One region of the Micromonospora sp. ZG13 genome, then DNA from elsewhere that is predicted to be linked to it. Evidence: riboswitches for the same ligand, from Rfam matches in the RefSeq annotation. Region 1 holds a riboswitch; each other region holds the start of a gene.
What was found. Region 1 has a riboswitch for cyclic di-AMP ahead of AC5L34_RS18710 (C39 family peptidase). Riboswitches for the same ligand answer to the same signal wherever they lie in the genome.

Region 2: another riboswitch for cyclic di-AMP. It lies ahead of AC5L34_RS06135 (C40 family peptidase); the one in region 1 lies ahead of AC5L34_RS18710 (C39 family peptidase).
Region 3: another riboswitch for cyclic di-AMP. It lies ahead of AC5L34_RS27905 (coiled-coil domain-containing protein); the one in region 1 lies ahead of AC5L34_RS18710 (C39 family peptidase).
Region 4: another riboswitch for cyclic di-AMP. It lies ahead of AC5L34_RS22330 (coiled-coil domain-containing protein); the one in region 1 lies ahead of AC5L34_RS18710 (C39 family peptidase).

The regions. Positions count from the first base shown of each region.
Region 1 is NZ_JCADBQ010000008.1:187,341-190,171, forward strand. Features, by position in the region: gene AC5L34_RS18705 (alpha/beta fold hydrolase) at 1-566, opposite strand, end outside; gene AC5L34_RS18710 (C39 family peptidase) at 672-1,523, opposite strand; cyclic di-AMP (ydaO/yuaA leader) riboswitch at 1,754-1,894, opposite strand; gene AC5L34_RS18715 (acyltransferase family protein) at 2,249-2,831, opposite strand, start outside.
Region 2 is NZ_JCADBQ010000002.1:481,459-484,289, forward strand. Features, by position in the region: gene AC5L34_RS06135 (C40 family peptidase) at 1-839, opposite strand, end outside; cyclic di-AMP (ydaO/yuaA leader) riboswitch at 852-985, opposite strand; gene AC5L34_RS06140 (N-acetylmuramoyl-L-alanine amidase) at 1,224-2,831, shown strand, end outside.
Region 3 is NZ_JCADBQ010000022.1:50,366-53,196, reverse strand. Features, by position in the region: gene AC5L34_RS27910 (carbonic anhydrase) at 1-198, shown strand, start outside; gene AC5L34_RS27905 (coiled-coil domain-containing protein) at 320-1,336, opposite strand; cyclic di-AMP (ydaO/yuaA leader) riboswitch at 1,340-1,471, opposite strand; gene AC5L34_RS27900 (YibE/F family protein) at 1,638-2,831, opposite strand, start outside.
Region 4 is NZ_JCADBQ010000012.1:57,791-60,621, reverse strand. Features, by position in the region: gene AC5L34_RS22335 (SRPBCC family protein) at 1-211, shown strand, start outside; gene AC5L34_RS22330 (coiled-coil domain-containing protein) at 244-1,323, opposite strand; cyclic di-AMP (ydaO/yuaA leader) riboswitch at 1,337-1,468, opposite strand; gene AC5L34_RS22325 (cation diffusion facilitator family transporter) at 1,622-2,539, opposite strand; gene AC5L34_RS22320 (HelD family protein) at 2,617-2,831, opposite strand, start outside.

The DNA.
Region 1 (2,831 bases):
GCGGGCAGCTCCGGCTCGCCCACGTCGAACGCGGCGGGGTCCATCGCCAGCCGCCAGCGGCCGTCGACCTGCCGCAGCCCGGCCTCCACGACGGGATGGTCCGGTGCGAAGAGCCCGGTCAGGCCGGCCACCCGCAGGTAGCGGCGGGCCGCCTCGTCCCGGCTCGCGAACCAGGTCACCGGACGGGCCGCCAGCTCACCCGCCTTCGCCAGCTCGGCCGGCGACCAGACCGCCTTGATGCCGACGCCGACCACGGCCTCGACCGGAACCCCGGCGCCGCGGGCGGCGAGCGCCAGCCCGACCACCCCGCCGAGGGAGTGCCCCAGCACGACGAGCCGGTCGCCCGCCGTCAGCCCGGCGGCGATCCGCCCGGCCAGCCCCGCGAACGAGTACTCCGGCAGCGGCGGCGACCAGCCGTGGCCGGCGAGGTCCGGCGCCAGCCACCGTCCCGCCCAGCGACGCTCCAGCAGCGACGCGCAGGGCAGCCACACGTCGCCGGTCGCACCCATGCCGTGCAGCAGCAGAAGCACGCGCCGGCCGTCGCGGTCACCCGATTCATCGACCATGCCGCGCAGTCTGTCACCGACCGGGGCGCCGGGCGAGGGCCGTGACCCGGACACGACAGCGGGCGCCGGCCCCCGGGGTGGGGGGCCGACGCCCGTCGGGATCGCTCAGGCGGAGTAGCCGCGGGTGGCAGCCCAGTTCGCCAGGGCGATGGTGCTCATCCAGTACGACGCGGTCGCCGGGTTCGCCGAGTCGGCGATCTTCACGAGCCGTCCCTCGTCCTGGTAGCCGACCACGGCGATGTAGTGGCCGCCGGGGAACGAGTGCCAGCCGCCGTCGGTGTCCGTGGCGCTTCCCGCGACGTTCACCACGACGCCCCGCCCGTCACCGATGGCCGCGACGACGTCGGCCTGGAGCCGGTCCATCTGCGCCGGGGTGGCGGCGCCGCCGGGGATCATCCGGGTCCGGTACGGCTCGCCCTTCACCGTCGCGTTCAGCACGCGGGTGGTGTCCTGGGCCGAGTCGGTGCCCATCTGGTCGGTGCCCAGCTGGGCACCGAGGGCGTCCTGGCTGCGCGCGATGCCGGCGGCGCTGAGGGCGTGCCGGACGGCCGCCGGACCGCAGTTGTAGAACGTGGTCTGGGCCTGGTAGTCGTAGTCCAGGCTCTTCGCGGCCGGGGGCTTCGGCGGCTCCGGCTTGCGCGTCAGGTCCGGGTCCGGGGCGGTGCTGGTGGCGCTGGCCGAGGGGGCGGCGGTGGCGGTGGCGGTGGCCGGGGCCGCGCTGGACGGGGCCGTCGCGATCCGGGCCTGGCCGCGCGAGGCCGCGGTGTCCTCGCGTGGCTCGCTCGCGGCGACCGGGGCCTGCGCGGCGGCGGGGGCCTCGTCGGCTCCGGCCAGCAGCGCGCCCGTGCCCGACGCCAGCACGAGCGCCGCGGCGGACGCGGCGGCCAACTGGTACGAACGCTCGGACGTGAGGCGACGTAGCTGTCGCCTGAGGTGGTGCTTCACGATTTCCTCCACGGGCTCGGGGGGCGAGCGGCCGGCGGTCCGCGCCGAGGGCAGGGCGGACCGACCGCGCGGACGGGCGTCCGTGCGGGTCGTGGGCCACTCAGGGAATGCGCCCGGGATGCCGGGCGACGGACGGTGACCGGTCGGTCAGCTCGCGACCTGCGAAGGGGCGAGCGCGGGCACCGCGGCGCCGTGGAGACGGCGGAACAACCGAGGGGTGGGTGGGTGCTGCACGGGGATGGAACTCCTTCCGACGCCGCCGACCGGGTTAGCTGACGGATTCGGGCGGGAAGAACGCCCTACCACAGGCCTGCGGCCCACGGATTCACCCCACGAAGCACTGGGTCCCCGGCTCGTCGTTCACGATTAGGCGGGTCGGTGCGGCGTCGCCTCTGGACGATCGGGTACCGCACCGGACGCGCCGACATTACTGGCCGGTCCGCCCCCTGCCAACCCCACCCCACCTGCTTAAACCTTGATGGGGACGCAATTTTTGCGGGCACCTCACCACTGACGTGACTCAATGGGACGACCGTTTCTGCCGGCGCCCGAGGGTGACAACGGGACGAGTGGCGGGCATCGACCCCGAAACCCCGGCGGGAAACGACCCGGCCGCGCCCGATGACCGGTTCGGCGTCGCGGTGACCGGCGTCACGGAAACGGTCGGGCTTTCTCGACGGGTGGGATTCCGCCCCGGGGCGCTGGCCGCGCGGGCGGGTCGGCCCGCGCCGGGGCGGTCAGCGCGAGTCGACGTACGCCGCGGGGTGGTCGGCGGGCCGGGGACGCGGCACGGCGTCGCCCCGCTGCCCCGGCGGCGGCCCGGAGGCGCCGGGGTCCTTCCCGCCGTCGTCCCCGTCCCGCGGCGTCGGGCGGGCCGCCCTGCGCGGGGTGAGCAGCCGCATCATGGGCGTCTCGACGAAGCGGTGCAGCAGGGCGGCCAGGGCCAGGTTGACCAGCAGGAAGCCGAGCACCACCGCCAGCCCCCACCAGCCGGGGAACCCGACGCCCCAGTCGCCGGTGAACCGCAGGACGCTGATCATCACCAGGACGTGCACCAGGTAGAAGGCGAAGGAGACCTCGCCGAGCCAGACCATCGGGCGGGACCGCCACGGCGAGCGCCGCCCGCGCACGTCGGCGTCCGCCGCCGCCGCGATGACCAGGATGTACGCCACCGAGAGCAGCGCCGCCCACAGTTCGGCACGGACCCACTGCGCCGCGAGCACCCAGGTCGCCACGAAGACCAGGCTGGCCACCGGCAGGCCCGGGCCCCGCCACCGGCCGCGCCGCATCAGCTCGGCGGCGGCCACGCCCATCCAGAAC
Region 2 (2,831 bases), on a different contig from region 1:
GCGTTGTGCGGCAGCGAGACCCCGGCCTTCGCCCAGGCGGCGAGCATCAGGCCGGAGCAGTCGTACGAGTTCGGCCCCTCGGCGCCCCAGACGTAGGGCTTGCCGATCTGGGCACAGGCGAACTTCACGGCGGTGCCGGCCGGACCGCCGGGATAGCCGGCCGGGCACGGGGCGGGACGCAGCGGCCCGCCGCCGCCGTTGCCGTAGACGCGCAGCCGCAGCTTCTGCAACCGGTCGATCTCGGCGTTGATCTGCTTCTTCTTCGCCGCGAGCTGGGCCTCGGTGCGGCTGAGCTGGGCGACCATCTCGTCCAGCGGCGCCTTCTTCGCGGCCAGCCGGTCGCGCAGCTCGGCGACCTGCCGTACGTCCTGCTGCTGATGCTGGGCGAACCGGTCGAGCAGTTCGAGCTGCCCGACCGTCTCGCCGGGCGACCGGCTGCCCAGCAGGGCGTTGACGACGGAGACGTTCTCGCCCTTGTAGGCGCGGGCGGCCAGCGCGCCCACCTTCTCCATCGCCTGGTCGACCTGCTTCTCCAGCGGCCCGATCTGCGCGGCGAGCGCGTCGGCCTGCTTGCGCCTGGCGGCCAGGTCCTGCCGGGTGGCGTTGTGCCGTTCGATGACCGGTTCGAGCTTGTTCCAGTCCTCGTCGATCTGCCGCTCGATCTCGGCGACCGTCGGTTCGGCGTGGGCCGCCGTAGCGCCGCCGGTCAGGACGACGGCGAACGCGGCCAGGGCGGCGAGGGCGGTGGTGCAGCGGTACCAGCGTGGGCGCGGCGCAGCCGTCGTCGGATCGGCCGGGGCCGACCGGACCGACGGTGGCCGCGGGGCATGGTGTGCCACCGGGTTCCGTACTCCTTCTTCCGGACCGCCTACCGGGTTAGCTGACGGGTTCGGGCGGGAAGGGGCGCCCTACCGCAGGGACTGCGGATTCACCCCGGGTACCTGGGTCCCCGGCTCGCTCGTGAGCGACTCGGCGGTGTCGGACCGTCACCGCCCTGGGTGGACGGATTGTCACCGGCCGACGAATGACCAGAGTAGAGACGACCGTTATCGATCCGCAACCCTCCGGGCGGTGACACTCCGTACTCACCAGGACCCGGCGGATCCGCAACCCGGAGGACGAAGATTTTCTTCCTTCTGAAGTGTCTGACGGAAAGGTATTGACCGGAGGCGGTGGACGGGGCGAAGGTGGCCCCACCTTTGCCCGCCCGAACTGGGGGTCTGATGCACCTGTCAGCGACATCGAGGAGCAGACGCGTCCTGCTGGCCGCCGCCGTGGCCGCCGCCCTGGCGGCGACGCCGCTCACCGCCGCCGGATCCGCCGCCGCGGCGCCGACGACCGACCGGCAGCAGCAGTACGCCGCCGCGGCGGCCGAGTACGGCGTGCCGGAGAGCGTCCTGCTCGGGGTCTCCTACCTGCAGTCCCGCTGGGACACCAACGCCGGCACGCCGAGCACCAGCGGCGGGTACGGACCGATGCACCTCACCGACGCCGAGCACGTCGCCGCCTCCGGCGGCACCCACCACGACGAGGGAACCGAGGACCCGCGCGGGGACGACTCCCGCCGGTCCCTGGCCGAGGCCCACGAGCCGCCGGCCGCCGCCCCGCCCGCCGAGGCGGCACTCCGTACGGTCGACGCCGCCGCGGAGCTGACCGGCGCCAGCGAGGAGGCGCTGCGCACGGACGTCACGACGAACATCCGGGGCGGCGCGGCGCTGCTGGCCGCGTACCAGAAGGAGATCGGCGCCCCGGTCGGCGCCGGCACCGACCCCGCGGCCTGGTACGGCGCGGTGGCCCGATACTCCGGCGCGGACAGCGCCGACGCCGCGGCGGCCTTCGCCGACGAGGTGTACGCCACCATCGCCACGGGCGACAGCCGGCTGACCGACGACGGGCAGCGGGTCACGCTCGCCGGCAGCGCGGTCCGGCCGGAGCGCTCCTGGCTGGACCGGCTGCGCCTGCGCAAGCTCGCCCGGCCCGACGGCCTGGAGTGCCCGAGCGACATCTCCTGCGAGTGGATTCCGGCCCCCTACCAGCAGTACGGCCCCACGCTCGGCGACTACGGCAACCACGACCTGGGGAACCGGCCCGTCGAGCAGAAGATCGAGTACATCGTCATCCACGACACCGAGGGCTACTTCGGTCCCAGCGTCAACCTGGTCAAGGACCCGAAGCGGGTGGGCTGGCACTACACCCTGCGCTCGGTGGACGGCCACATCGCCCAGCACATCAAGACCAAGGACGTCGGCTGGCACGCCGGCAACTGGTACGTGAACTCGAAGTCCATCGGTCTCGAGCACGAGGGCTTCGCGGGGCACGGCACCTGGTACACCGAGGCGATGTACCGCACCTCCGCCAAGCTGGTCCGCCACCTGGCGCGGGCGTACAACATCCCGCTCGACCGCAACCACATCATCGGGCACGACAACGTCCCCGGCACCGTCGCCTCGACCGTGCGCGGCATGCACTGGGACCCGGGTCCGTACTGGAACTGGTCGCACTACTTCGACCTGCTCAAGGCGCCGTTCAAGTCGACCGGCACGCACCGCACCGGGCTGGTCACCATCGACCCGGACTTCGCCACCAACCAGCCGCAGTTCACCGGCTGCAACCGGCAGCCGCCGGGCGTGCCGAACCCGCCCCCGGCGACCGCCCCCTGCCCGCTGCGCGGCTCCTCGGCGCTGTTCCTGCACAACGCGCCGAGCCACGACGCGCCGCTGCTCAACGACATCGCGCTGCGGCCCGACGGCACCCCGAACACCATGTACGTCTCCGACCACGGCGCCCGCGTCTCGGCCGGACAGACGTACGCGCTGGCCGAGGTGCGGGGC
Region 3 (2,831 bases), on a different contig from region 1:
GGGATCGTCGACATCCACATCGCGCACACCGTCGAGGCGATGCTGGACCGTTCCGCCGTCCTTGCCGCGGAGGTGGCCGCCGGCCGCTGCGGGGTGGTCGGCATGTCGTACCGGCTGACCGCCGGCGAGGTGCGGACGGTGGCCGCCGTGCCCGCCCGTACGGTCGACGCGCCGGAGCCGGCCGCCAGCGCCGCCTGATCCTCCCGCCGACCCGTCCCGACCGGTCGTCGTCGGGCCGCACGACGACACAGGGCCGCTCCCGCGTCCGGCGGGGGCGGCCCTGTGTCGGTCCCGGCTTCGCCGGCCCGTGGGCGGGCGGCTAGAGCAGTGACACGTGCACGTGGTCGGTGTGGTTCGACGGGCCGCTGTAGGAACTCCAGCCCGTCGCCGGGAACCAGATCTGCCGGTTCCAGATCACGTAGTAGATGCCGAGCCGGTCGGCGTTGCGGACCAGGAACGCGGTCAGGTTGTTGCCGTACATGTAGGTGTCGTCGTTGTGCCAGGGAGAGAAGCCGCTCCTCTGCAACGACCAGTCGCAGGCCCGGCCCTTCGGATGCTCGTACGGCCCGCCGGAGCGGTAACAGCCGACGAACCGGTTGAAGCCGACCCGCTTGACCTCCTTGTACATGTGCAGCGTGCGCGCGGTGATGCAGCCGGAGGTGGTGGGGTCGTCCTCGGTGCACCCCAGGGGCTTCCAGTCGCCGTCGGCCGTACGTCCCGGCGCGATCTTCGCCACCGGCGAGGTGGCGACCACCTTGCCACTGGTCAGACCCCTGCCGCCGACCAGCGCGAGTGCCTTCTCCGCCTCCCGCTTGCCGCGCGCCATCTCGTTCGTCAGCTTCTGCTGCTCGCGGACCTCGGCGTCGAGCGCCAGCTTCGCCTGCTCGGCGCGGTTCTTGACCGCGTTCACCTCGGCGAGCTTCTTGGAGTTGACCAGGTTCAGCTCGTCGAGGGCGGCGGCACGCTTGACGAACGAGTCGGGGCTGGCGGTGTCCAGCAGCATCGACACCGCGCCGATCCGTCCCGTCCGGTAGGACTGGGCGGCGATCTGACTGACCTGCGGCGCCAGCGCGTTCAGCTCGGCCTGTGCCCGGTTGACCTCCAGAGCCAGTTCGAGCTGGCGCTTCTTCGACTTCTCCAGCTTCGCCTTGGCCTGCACATAGGACCGGTTGCGGGCCTCGATCAGGTCGTCGAGCAGCTTGGGCTCGTCGTCGCCGTGGCCGGAGGGCTTGGGTGGGGTGGGCGCGGCCACCGCCGGGAGAGGCCCGGCGAAGACCGCCAGGGCGGCGAGTACGGCCACCACGGGCGTCAACCAGCGGCGTAGGGGTGCCGTCACAGTTTTCCCTTCCGTCGACCGCCGACCGGGTTAGCTGACGGGTTCGGGGCGGAAGTGGCCCCTACCGCTGTCGCGGATTCACCCCACGTGCCTGGGTCCCCGGCTCGCCTGGCGGCGATTGGGCGGCGGCACCGCAGGCGCCGCTGCGCGCCTTCGGCGGTGACCGGCAGCGAGGTTACCCGAGAGCACTCCCGGGGATCTACGTCCCTAAGCCGACTAAATGCGTTATTTCGTAATGGCTGACGGTGACCAGTGACGCGTCTATCAGGGCGGGAACCATGATCCGTCACGCAGAGGAGTGTCACCATGCGGTGTCCGTTCTCCTGTTCTGGTCGGGCCATCCGGCGGGGGCGGCGGACGGCGTGTCTCCGCGCGGTCCGCTGAGCGCCTCCAGCGCCTCGGACCGGTCGGCCGCCGGCCGGGGCGTCGGCGCGGGCGCGGCGGCCTCGCGGTCGGTGGGCTCCCCGGCCCGCCGGCCCGCCGTGGTCACCAGGGCCGCCAGGCCGGTGGTCAGCGGCACGGCGGCGATCAGCCCCAGGGTGGCGACCGCGCTGCGGACGATCTCCTGGGCGAGGAACTCGCTGGTGAGAAGCTGGGTCACCGCCCGCGAGTCGGCGGTGAGCAGGAGCAGCACCGGCAGCGAGGCGCCGGCGTACGCCAGCACGATCGTGTTCACCGTCGAGGCGATGTGCGCCCGCCCGACCCGGGTCGCCGCCCGGTAGAGCTGCCTGCGGGACAGTCCCGGGTTGGCGTGCGCCAGTTCGGTGACGGTGGCGGCCTGGGTGACCGTGACGTCGTCGAGCACCCCGAGGGAGCCGATGATGATGCCGGCCAGCAGCAGCCCGTGCAGGTCGACGTCGGCCTGGTACATCGACAGCGTGGTGGCGTCCTCGGAGCCGAAGCCGGTCAGGTGGGCCGCGGCGGTGGCGATGGTGCCGAGGACGCCGGTCAGCACCAGGCTGCCCAACGTGCCGAGTACGGCGACCGAGGTCTGCGCGGTCACGCCGTGGGTCAGGTAGAGCACCACGAACATGATCAGGGCGGCGCCGACGACCGCGACCAGGAGCGGTGGGCTCCCGGCGCTGATGCCGGGCAGCACGAAGGTCAGCAGGATGGCGAAGCTCGCCGCCAGGCCGGCCAGCGCGGCCAGCCCCCGCCACCGCCCGAAGGCGACGATCGCGGCCGCGAAGAGCGCCACCAGCCAGACCAGCGGCTTGCCGCGCTGGTGCTCCGCGATGTTGTAGGAGCTGGCCGTGGGATCGGCGGGGTCGATGAGCTCGACCAGGATGATCTCGTCGTCCACGGCGACGGTCGGCGCACCGGGGCCGGCCGGGACCGGCGTCTGGACCTGCTGGCCGGCGTCGGGGCCGTCCTCGACCCGTACGGTGACGGTGCCGCAGGGGCCCCGCGGGGCGTCGGGGCTGCCCTCCGGCACCTCCGGGGCCGGCGGGCACGGCTCCGTCACCACCCGGGTCACGGTGCCGTGGTAGCGGGG
Region 4 (2,831 bases), on a different contig from region 1:
CGCCACCACGGTGCGCAACCACACCCGGCTGCGGGCGGAGCCCGACGGCGTGGTCCGCGTCGACGTGGACATCACCCTCGCCGCGCCCGCGCCGCTCTTCGGCTACGCGTTCCGCCAGGCGCGCGCCGCCCACCTCGGACTGGCCGCGCGCCTCGCTGCTGTCCTCGACGGTGCCGCACCGCAGCCGCCACCCGCCGACACGCCCCGGTGACCCGCGCCGGGCGGGGCACCGGGGCGTGGGCGTCAGTAGACCGACAGGTGCACGTGGTTGGTGTGGTCGCTGGACGGGTCGCCGTTGGCCCCGCTGTACGACTTCCACCCGCTGCTCGGCAGCCAGATCTGCCGGTACCAGATCACGTAGAGCACGGCGAGCCGGTCGGCGTTGCGCACGTAGAACGCCGCCAGGTTGTTGCCGTACGTCCGGTCACCGCCGGTGGCGTCGCCGCCGAAGCCGCCCTTCTGGGCCGCGAAGTCGCACGCCCGGCCCTTCGGGTGCTCGCCGGAGCCGCCGGGGCGGTAGCAGGAGACGTAGCGGGTGAAGCCCGCCGCCTTGGCCTGGTTGAGCGCGTGTAGCGTGCGCGGCGTGATGCAGCCGTTGGCGGGGGTGGGGTCGTTGACGCTGCACGACTCGCGCGGCCAGGAGCCGTCGGAGTTGCGTGGCGCCGCCTTCGCCGTCTTGCTGGAGGTGCCGCCCGGCGAGCCGCCCCCGCCCGCGGACTGTCGCTGTTGCTGCTTCTGGTTGGCGACCGTCAGCGCCCGTTCGGCCTGCTCCTTGCGCTTGGCCATCACGGTGACCTGCTTGCGCTGCTCCCGGATCTCGCCGTCCAGGGCGAGCTTCGTGCGCGCGGCCTCGTCCCGGGTCTGCTGGAGCTCGCGCAGGGCCCGGTCCTCCTTGGCGGCCACCGCGTCGAGGGCGGCGGCGCGGTCCATGAAGCCGTCCGGCGAGCCGCTGTTGAGCAGGGCGGACGCCACGCTGAGCCGGCCGGTGCGGTAGGCGGCCCCCGCGATCTCGCCGACCTTGGCGCTGCGCGCCGTCAGCTCGACCTCGGTGGTCTTGAGCTGGGCGGCGAGCTGCTGCTGCCGTTTGGCCGACGTGGCGAGGGCGCGCTTGGCGTCGAGGTAGCCCTTGCTGGCGGCCTCGAGTTGGGCCCGCAGGGCGGGCGTGCCGCCCTCCTCGTCCTGGCCGGGGGCGGCGGCGAGCAGGCCGGCGCGGGTGGCGGCCGCCGCCGGGGCGGCGGTGACCGGGGCCACCGCGGCGCCGAGGGCGAGCATCGTGGTGATCAGGGCCGCCGTCCGGGCGGCACGTCGTCGTACAGGTGCCATCACTGGCATACGCGTGTCCTTCCGTCAGCCGCCGACCGGGTTAGCTGACGGGTTCGGGACGGAAGATCCCTACCGCTGACGCGGATGCACCCCACGAACATGGTTCCCCGGTTCGCCCCGCCGGGCGATTAGGCGGCGGCCACCGCCGGCACCGGTGGGTGCCGCCTGGCGGAGGCCGAAGCCGAGCCTACCGGTGCCGGTGTGACTGCTGCAGCGCAGGTGACGCACGGTGCATGTCCACTAACAGTCAAATCCGGCATAAGGCAACAATACTCTCCCAGATTTAAGGTTGTCCTCATTACCACTCGACCGCCCCGCAAGCCCCTGGCGACGCTCCCGGCTCGATCTGCAACGTGGCGTGCTCGATCTGGAAGTCGTCGTGCAGGGCGGCCCGGGCGGCGCCCAGCACCGCGCCGACCTCCGCGTCGGGTGTCATGGTCAGGTGCGCCGAGGCCACCTCCATCCCGGAGGTCAGCGTCCAGACGTGCAGGTCGTGCACCTCGGCGACGCCGGGCACGGCGGCCAGCCGGTCGTGCACGGCCGTGACCTGGAGGTGCTCCGGCGCGGCCTGGACCAGGATGCGCAGCGCCGCCCGCCCGAGCCGCCAGGTGCGCGGCAGGATGAACAGCCCGATCGCGACGGCCACCAGCGGGTCGGCCCACCACCAGCCGGTGGTGGTGATCAGCAGGGCCGCCGCGATCACGCCGAGTGACCCCAGCAGGTCGCCGAGGACCTCCAGGTACGCGCCGTGGACGTTGATGCTCTCCTTCGCCCCCGAGCGCAGCAGGGCGAAGGCGCCGATGTTGGCGAGCAGGCCGAGTACGGCGACCACCAGCATCGGGCCGGCCAGCACCTCCGGCGGGTCGCCGAAGCGGCGTACCGCCTCGATCACGACGTAGACCGCGACGCCGGAGAGCAGCACGGCGTTGGCCAGGGCGGCGAGCACCTCCAGCCGGTAGAGGCCGAACGTGCGCTGCGGATCGCCGCCCGCCCGCCGGGTCGCCGAGATCGCGGCGAGCGCCATGCCGATGCCGAGCACGTCGGTGAACATGTGCCCGGCGTCGCTGAGCAGGGCCAGCGAGCCTGTCCGGAAGGCGGCCACCGCCTCCACCACCATCAGGCCGGCGAGCAGACCGAACGCCGCCCAGAGCCGGCCCCGGTGGCGGTGTGCGGCGTTCGCCACCGACCCGTGGTGGTGGTCATGACCTGCGCCCACGCGCCCATCCTCCCTCTGGGGGTCCGGATTCGCGTTCAATTTATGCTCACATCGCTATGTGTGCAAGTAACGGATCCTCAGCCGGTCGGGTCGACGGTGGTCAGCCGCTGGGTGGCCCGGGACAGCGCCACGTAGAGCGTCCGTACGCCCGACCCCGGGTCGGCCCGGATCTCGCTCGGGGCGACGAGGACGACCCCGTCGTACTCCATGCCCTTGGCCTCCAGGCTGGTCACCACCTGAAGGCGCGGCGCGGCCAGGCCGGCCAGCCAGCCGGCGACCTCGTCGCGGCGGG